Regions from separate parts of the Microcoleus sp. Z1_B2 genome, predicted to be linked through region 1. Evidence: riboswitches for the same ligand, from Rfam matches in the RefSeq annotation. Region 1 holds a riboswitch; the other holds the start of a gene.
The links. A riboswitch is a leader RNA that binds a small molecule or an ion and turns the genes downstream of it on or off. The one in region 1 is predicted to bind cobalamin.

Region 1 (3,820 bases):
CAGATTCTGTAAAAACCCGGTTTCTTTGATTGTGATGCGTAACTCCCGTTGATATTAACCACCGCCACCGTCACCGGCACTAATCGTGAATATCATGCAGGACTTACCCACTCCGACCAAAGAAACCGGGTTTTTTACGAAAAGACGCGTTAGATCGCAGATTAGGTCAAAAAACCCGGTTTCTGACCCCCATTCGTCCAGGAATAACAATAAATTTAGCGTTGAAGTACCGCGCTTAACAAAGTTAAAACCGTGCAACCAAACACGGCTTCAAATGTATATCTTCGCGAAGGTTTATAAGGGTAAGAATTCCAAACGCGCAATTCTCCATTAAAGCCGCGCGACGCTAAACTCAACGAAACTTGACGGTAGTTTTCCAAAGTTCGCTGAAGCAATTGCCCGATTAAAATGCTTAAACTCTGCATTCCCCGCTTCCAAGTGCGGTAGCCACAGCGCGAGTTTTGTGCTATCCAAAGTTCATGGGCGATCGCCAATAAGCTAAAAATAAACCGATACATTAGTAATAGCAGTTCTGTGACTAACTCTGGACAGCGTAATTGTCTGAGAATCTGCAAGATTTCGGTAAATGGAACCGTCAAGAGAATGAAATACATACAACTTGTCGATGCGAAGGCGCGGGCAAACAGCAAGCTCACTTGGTATATTCCAGTGCGGCTCACATACAGATAAAAAGTGCCGATGCTAATGCCCCAACCTTGCCAAATATCCCACTGAATTTCCTGAATTTGACTTAACTCAACCGCACCCAGCGCCAAAGCAGGCAAACTTGTCAGCAAAAACATCAACGGTAGCGACAGCAACCGCAAATACAGTTTCGCCGGAATACCCGCATAGATGACGATCCAGACGGTTAACCAAAAGCTGATCGACAATTGGACGATCGCCCCAGAAACGAGAGACAGAATTAAAAGGGCGATCGCAAAGGATAACTTGTGAGATGGCGGCAACCCCCGCAAGCGATTTGTATAAGCCAGACTATCAATCTGATGGTTCATTCTGACGGCTATTCATCATCAGATTTTTGTCGCTGCGATCGCCCCTTGTACAGCCCGATCGCATATCCAATTACGCCAGCCCCCAGCGCCGCTTGAGTCGCAAACAGCAAACTTTCAATTTCTCCGCTAGCAGGCTCAAAAAAATGGTTAAACCAAGGTTGATAGTCAGGTTGAATTTCCGCAATCGCTTTCTGTGCTTCCCCATCCGATCCGCCGTATTCACCCCGGACAAAAACTAGGGGAATAACGGCAAGCGCGATAACAGCAATTACCAACATCCAATTTTGTTGTGAAGTAGCTTGCTGATTTCTTGTGTTTTTTTGACTCACGGCTTATGACTCCTGTCTCAATAATTTCAAAGTTTCCAACTCCGGCTTCCCGTAAGAATGCAGCCAATTCCAGACCAATAGAGTCAGCAATCCTTCACTAATCGCCAGGGGTACTTGAGTGATAGCAAAGATGCCAGCCAACTTGAGAAACGAAGCCATAAAACCGCCAATTGCTGCCGGAAAAGCTAACGCTAATTGAATCGAAGTCGTCACATAAGCCAGTAAATTTGCTAAAGCCGCCGCACAAAAAATTGCCGCCCGTTGCCTGCCAGTTCGCATCAGCAATTGATAGATAAAATAGGCAGCGAAAGGGCCGACGATCGCCATCGAAAACATATTCGCTCCCAGCGTTGTCAGCCCGCCGTGAGCTAACAGTAACGTTTGAAACAGCAGAACTAAAGCCCCCAGTACAGCCATCACCGAAGGGCCGAACAAAATTGCACCCAAACCGGTACCCGTCGGGTGAGAACAACTGCCCGTTACCGAGGGAATTTTTAAAGCAGAAAGCACAAAAGTAAACGCACCCGCCAAAGCAAGCAATAATTTAAGTTCCGGGTGTTCTTTTGTAATACGAGTAATCGATCGCAAACCTACTGCAAAAAAAGGCAACGCCACCATCCACCAAAACGCCGCCCATTGCACCGGCAAAAAACCTTCCGAAATGTGCATAGCTGCGGCGGGCGTTGCCGAACCCAGGACAATATAACAACTCAAGCCAGCCATCAATCCCAAGCTGACCAATTTCCGATTTCTGGCCTTCACGCTGAACCTCGCAGATGAGACTATGTAAACTAACACATCGGCGGGCATCCTGACTCAGAAAGCGACAAAACTCTCATTACAGTTGCGGGACAGCGCCGGACTTGCACCGAACTTTCCCCGTTTCCTCTAACGGCTGCTCCCCATTAGAACCGACTGGTTACACATAGTTTAGTCGATCGCGTAAGTCTCAGCAAATCTTTTACAAAAATTACTTCAGATTAACTAAGGAATGAGAATTAAATAACTTCCACTCTTGAAAGTGGGATGGGCTCTTATAGCCCGTCATGAGTGGACGGGCGGGACACCCATCCCACAATCACAATTAAAATTGTAAGTTATTTAATTCGCGTTCCTAAGTCAAAATTACCTCTCATCTTCTCTTCCTTCGCGTCTTCGCGGTTCGTTCCATAAATACTATTGCCCAACAAATCAACGGTATAATATTAGTGAGTTTTGAGGAAAGCCGCCATGTTAGATTACAAATTTCCGAGGCACTGGCCCTCAGCCGATGAACTACCAGACTCAGATGAAACTCCTGTGGATAACGAACTGCAAGAACTAATACCAGGGTTGTTAAAAGCAATATTGCTCATACTTTGGGCAGAACGCATGGACTGGTTTTTTGGCATAGATATGGGTATTTATCATCACCCTGACGAACCGCCCATTGTCCCCGATGCTTTCTTAAGTTTAGGAGTAGAACGATTTTACGACGAAGAATTGCGCCCCAGTTACGTGCTGTGGGATGAAAATGTTCTGCCTACTTTTGTGCTGGAAGTTGTTTCCCCAACTTATCGCAAGGAATACAGCACAAAATTAGACACTTATCAAGCTTTAGGCGTACTTTATTACGTCATTTATTCTTCCCGCCGCCGCCGTAAACCTCATTTGGAAGTACACAAGTTAGTCAATGGGAAGTACGAGTTACAGCCAGAACATCCAGTTTGGATGCCTGAAATTGGTTTGGGGATTGGTTGTGAAAGGGGAAGTTATTCTGGGGTGACAAGAGAGTGGTTGTATTGGTATGATGCCGATGGAAAACGTTATCTGACACCTGAAGAACAGGTGAAAGAATCAGCGCAGCGCGCCCAACAGGAATCCCAGCGCGCCGATCGACTGGCTCAGCGATTGCGGGAGTTGGGGATAGATCCTGATAATCTGGGCTGATGGCAATCAAGAGTACCTCAGTGTTGTACTCTAGACGCTCACAAACCGGGTTTTGCAACGCCCGATCGATCGTCCTCAAAGGAGGATTTTCTGGAAAAAACCCGGTTTCTGCCTCCAGAAATGTGTGAATATTATCGCAAAAATCAGGAAGTATCTAGCTAGATTTGGGAAAAACAGAAAGTTGGACGGCAAACATTGAGATGCAGCTCGAAAACATGAAAATCAACAGAGGTTATTAAATAATGGTCATGAATCTGCGTTCTTACGATATCATCTGTTTTGGTGATGAAGTTCCAGGAGTTCTAGCTGTTATCTCTGCCTCCAGAGAATATCTTCGCCGAACAAAGCGTTATCCGCGAATTCTACTGATGTCTAAAGGAAGCTTGCAAGAAGGAATTGGCGGGCATTTGGTAAGAGGCGGTCTTGCTTATTTAGATAGAAGTCAGATTAGTGAAGAACTTCAAAAATCTTTAAAGTTAGATACCTTTGGTTCACCAGCGACAATCTATAAAGAATTCTTACAAAAATCCGGTGTCACCGCAATTG
Region 2 (3,820 bases), on a different contig from region 1:
AGCTCTCAACCCTGGTAGTCATCAGTCATTGCCAATCTAACATTTCCAATCTCAAATCTCAAATTGTATGAGTTGTGGGGGTAGACGAGACCAGCTTTTGCTGAAGTTCCGAGCTATCAATTTGATTTTTTTTATCAATTTGGTATTGACAAAATCCCCAAAATGTGAGACATATTGCACATCTGGCACTGAAGTGAAGGGGAGAATATTTAATGGCAATTTCAGGAATTACAGAAAAGCTTTTGGCTGCTAAAAAAGCTAAGGGAATTAGTTTTGCAGATTTGGAAAAAGTTTTGGGGCGCGACGAAGTTTGGATTGCGGCGGTTCTTTACCGTCAAGCTACCGCATCAGCAGATGAAGCCGAGAAAATTGTATCGGCTTTGGGACTAGATAGCGAGACGGCTGCGGTTCTCTGTGAACCTCCGTTAAAAGGTTCTTTGGAATCCTCGGTTCCGGTTGACCCGCTGATTTATCGTTTCTATGAAATTATGCAGGTTTACGGGATGCCACTCAAAGCAGTGATTCACGAAAAATTTGGTGACGGGATTATGAGCGCGATCGACTTTACTTTGGATGTCGAGAAAGAAGCAGACCCAAAAGGCGATCGAGTGAAAATAATTATGTCGGGAAAATTTTTGGAATACAAAAAATGGTAAGCCCGTGCGGCTTTATTTTCAAGTGAAAATGAAAAATTAAAATTGGCTCCCATGACTCATGACTAATCACTAAAGCCTCAAAAGTGTTAACTTAGAAACAGAGATCGCGAAGCTTGACTGCGCCAAAAAACCGAGACAAGCCCCCGACTTAAGTCGTGCAGAGCCCCAAATTTTAGACCCTAGTTCAGCTCCAAAATTCATCTGTGGAGTAAATCTAAAATCTAAAATCTAAAATCTAAAATCGACTGACTGGCTTGGGTGTCCGATCGGGAAACCCCTCTAGGGCACAGCTAAGGTAACTCCCGCGGCAACTTCCCCAGTCGAAACAAGCAACCGCAACCGTAAAGTAAGAGGCAAATATGTCAAAATATGACTCCCATCTCAGATGCTCCTTTTGCGGCAAGTCGCAAGAGTACGTCCGCAAGTTAATAGCTGGGCCCGGCGTCTACATTTGCGATGAATGCGTGGAACTGTGCAATGAAATTTTAGAGGAGGAGTTCTTTGACTCCAGTAAAACAATTGGCCAACAGATTCCCCAATCAGAGGTGCGAGAGTCTCAGGGACAAGGAACCAGGCGCCCAGGTCGATCGAATAAATCGAAAATTGTTTTAGGTCAAATTCCGAAACCAACAGAGATTAAGCAGCATTTAGACAACCACGTCATCGGCCAGCACTCAGCAAAAAAAGTCCTTTCTGTAGCAGTTTATAACCACTACAAGCGCTTGAGCGTTGACCAAGTAAAAGATAGCGACAAGTCTTCCCCTGACAGCGATGTAGAATTGCAAAAATCCAACATCCTGCTAGTAGGACCCACAGGTTGTGGCAAAACTTTGTTAGCGCAAAGTTTGGCGCAAATGCTCGAAGTTCCGTTTGCCGTAGCTGATGCGACGACACTGACAGAAGCTGGATATGTCGGCGACGATGTAGAAAATATCTTGCTGCGGCTGTTGCAAATGTCCGATTTTGATGTGGAAGCGGCGCAGCGGGGCATTATTTATATTGATGAAATTGACAAGATTGCTCGCAAAAGCGAAAACACTTCGATCACTAGAGATGTATCGGGAGAAGGAGTGCAGCAAGCGCTGCTAAAAATGTTGGAAGGAACAGTGGTTAACGTGCCCCCGCAAGGCGGCCGCAAACATCCTTACCAAGATTTTATTCAAGTTGACACTAGCAAAATTCTATTTATTTGTGGCGGTGCTTTTGTCGGTTTGGAAAAAATAGTTGAACAGCGTTTGGGTAAAAAATCCTTGGGCTTTATTCAGCCAACAGAAAGCGACACCAACTCAACTTTGCCGGCGAAGGATAAGCGGGCCGCTGATATTTTGCAGCAGGTACAGCCGGACGATTTAGTCAAGTTTGGTTTAATTCCTGAGTTTGTGGGGCGGATACCGGTGGTGACGGTGATTTCGCCCCTGGATGAAGCAGCTTTGATGCAGATATTGACCGAGCCCCGGAATGCGCTGGTGAAGCAGTATCAAAAGCTGTTGAAGATGGACAGCGTGGAGTTGGAATTCCAGCCGGAAGCGCTACGGGCGATCGCTCAAGAGGCCTATCGTCGTAAAACTGGCGCGAGAGCTCTCCGCAGCATTTTAGAAGAGTTAATGCTGGATGTGATGTACGAGTTGCCTTCTCGCAAGGATGTGGCTAACTGTATGATTACTCCTGAAATGGTCGAGAAGCGATCGACTGCTGAATTGCTGTGGCATCCCGCATGGCGGCAGCACGAAACTGCATAATTTGTAATCTGTAGGGTGCTTGTGGCGCATCCTACAAACTACTAAACCAGCCCCCAGATTTATCCCTGGGCTCGCTTTCTCCCATCTAAAATCTAAAATCTAAAATCTAAAATCTAAAATCTAAAATCGATTGGCGGTAAGTGCGGTATGATGTGATTTCGCGATCGGTTCTAGCGGGGAGCAGCCGTTAGAGGAAACGGGGAAAGTTCGGTGCAAGTCCGGCGCTGTCCCGCAACTGTAATGAAACCCTTGGGGTTTCTCAAGTCAGAATGCCCGCCGATATATAACTCACTTTTGAACGCATCTGCGAGGTACGGATGATGGATGGAATTAACACGGCTGTACGCACAAAGCACAGTCTATTTGTTTGCACTGCTTGCGCTAGTGTTTGGAAAAACGGCAAGCGCGAAGGTAAAAGCGGCGGTCAACAATTTATGGAAAATTTGTCGCAACTCGCTAAAGATTGGGAGTTTTCTGATAAGTTTGAGATTCAAGAGGTTGAGTGCATGAGTGCTTGTAGTCACTCTTGTGCGGTGTCTTTTGCTGCTGTTGGAAAGTACACTTATCTGTTTGGCGATTTACCAGCAAATGAGTCGGAAAGCGTCGAGGCGGTACTCGAATGCGCGGGTCAATACTATGCTAAACCAGACGGTTTGTTGCCTTGGTCTGAGCGTCCTCAAGCTCTGAAAAAAGGTGTTTTAGCAAAGATTCCACCACTACCAAATTAGAGTTTTTCTCCTTACCATGCTCGGCCCATCGGCGATAACTAAGACCACCAATCCGCCAGGGACTTAAGTCCCTGGCTAATAGCGAAAGTCCTCTAAAGAGGACTGAGAATAAAAAATTTAAACTCATTAGTCCTCTTGAGAGGACTTTCGCTTTGAGGCAGGGGTTTAAACCCCTGCCGGAATGTCGGTTTAACGAGTTTCCTGTCAGCAATTGACTGACCCAAAATTGAAAGATATTCAATCACAGTACAACAACTAAATTATCAATGCACAAAATTCCTGTTACTGTCATCACTGGTTTTCTTGGTAGCGGTAAAACTACCTTAATTCGCCACTTATTGCAAAATAATCAAGGTCGCCGCATTGCTGTTCTGGTTAACGAATTTGGCGAAATCGGAATTGACGGAGAACTGCTGCGCGATTGCCAAGTTTGCGACGAAGAAGAAAATGTCAGCAGCAATATTGTTGAACTAACAAATGGTTGTCTTTGCTGCACTGTTCAAGAGGAATTCTTGCCCACTATGCAGGAATTGTTGAAGCGTAGAGAGCAAATAGATTGTATCTTAATTGAGACTTCGGGCCTCGCACTTCCTAAACCTTTGATTCAAGCTTTTCGCTGGCCGGAAATTCGCACGGGTGCTACTGTAGACGGTGTGGTTGCTGTTGTCGATTGCGAAGCTATTGCTAGCGGTTCTTT

Region 2: it holds a riboswitch for cobalamin, as region 1 does, so the genes downstream of both, QT984_RS13765 (DUF1636 domain-containing protein) here and QT984_RS11265 (energy-coupling factor ABC transporter permease) in region 1, are expected to answer to the same signal.

Annotation. Positions count from the first base shown of each region.
Region 1 is NZ_JAUBOQ010000015.1:94,513-98,332, forward strand. It holds gene cbiQ (cobalt ECF transporter T component CbiQ) at 216-1,016, opposite strand; gene QT984_RS11260 (energy-coupling factor ABC transporter substrate-binding protein) at 1,025-1,345, opposite strand; gene QT984_RS11265 (energy-coupling factor ABC transporter permease) at 1,349-2,068, opposite strand; cobalamin riboswitch at 2,130-2,276, opposite strand; gene QT984_RS11270 (Uma2 family endonuclease) at 2,576-3,274, shown strand; gene QT984_RS11275 (FAD-dependent oxidoreductase) at 3,523-3,820, shown strand, end outside.
Region 2 is NZ_JAUBOQ010000020.1:35,207-39,026, reverse strand. It holds gene cynS (cyanase) at 213-656, shown strand; gene clpX (ATP-dependent protease ATP-binding subunit ClpX) at 1,016-2,395, shown strand; cobalamin riboswitch at 2,544-2,690, shown strand; gene QT984_RS13765 (DUF1636 domain-containing protein) at 2,713-3,123, shown strand; gene cobW (cobalamin biosynthesis protein CobW) at 3,390-3,820, shown strand, end outside.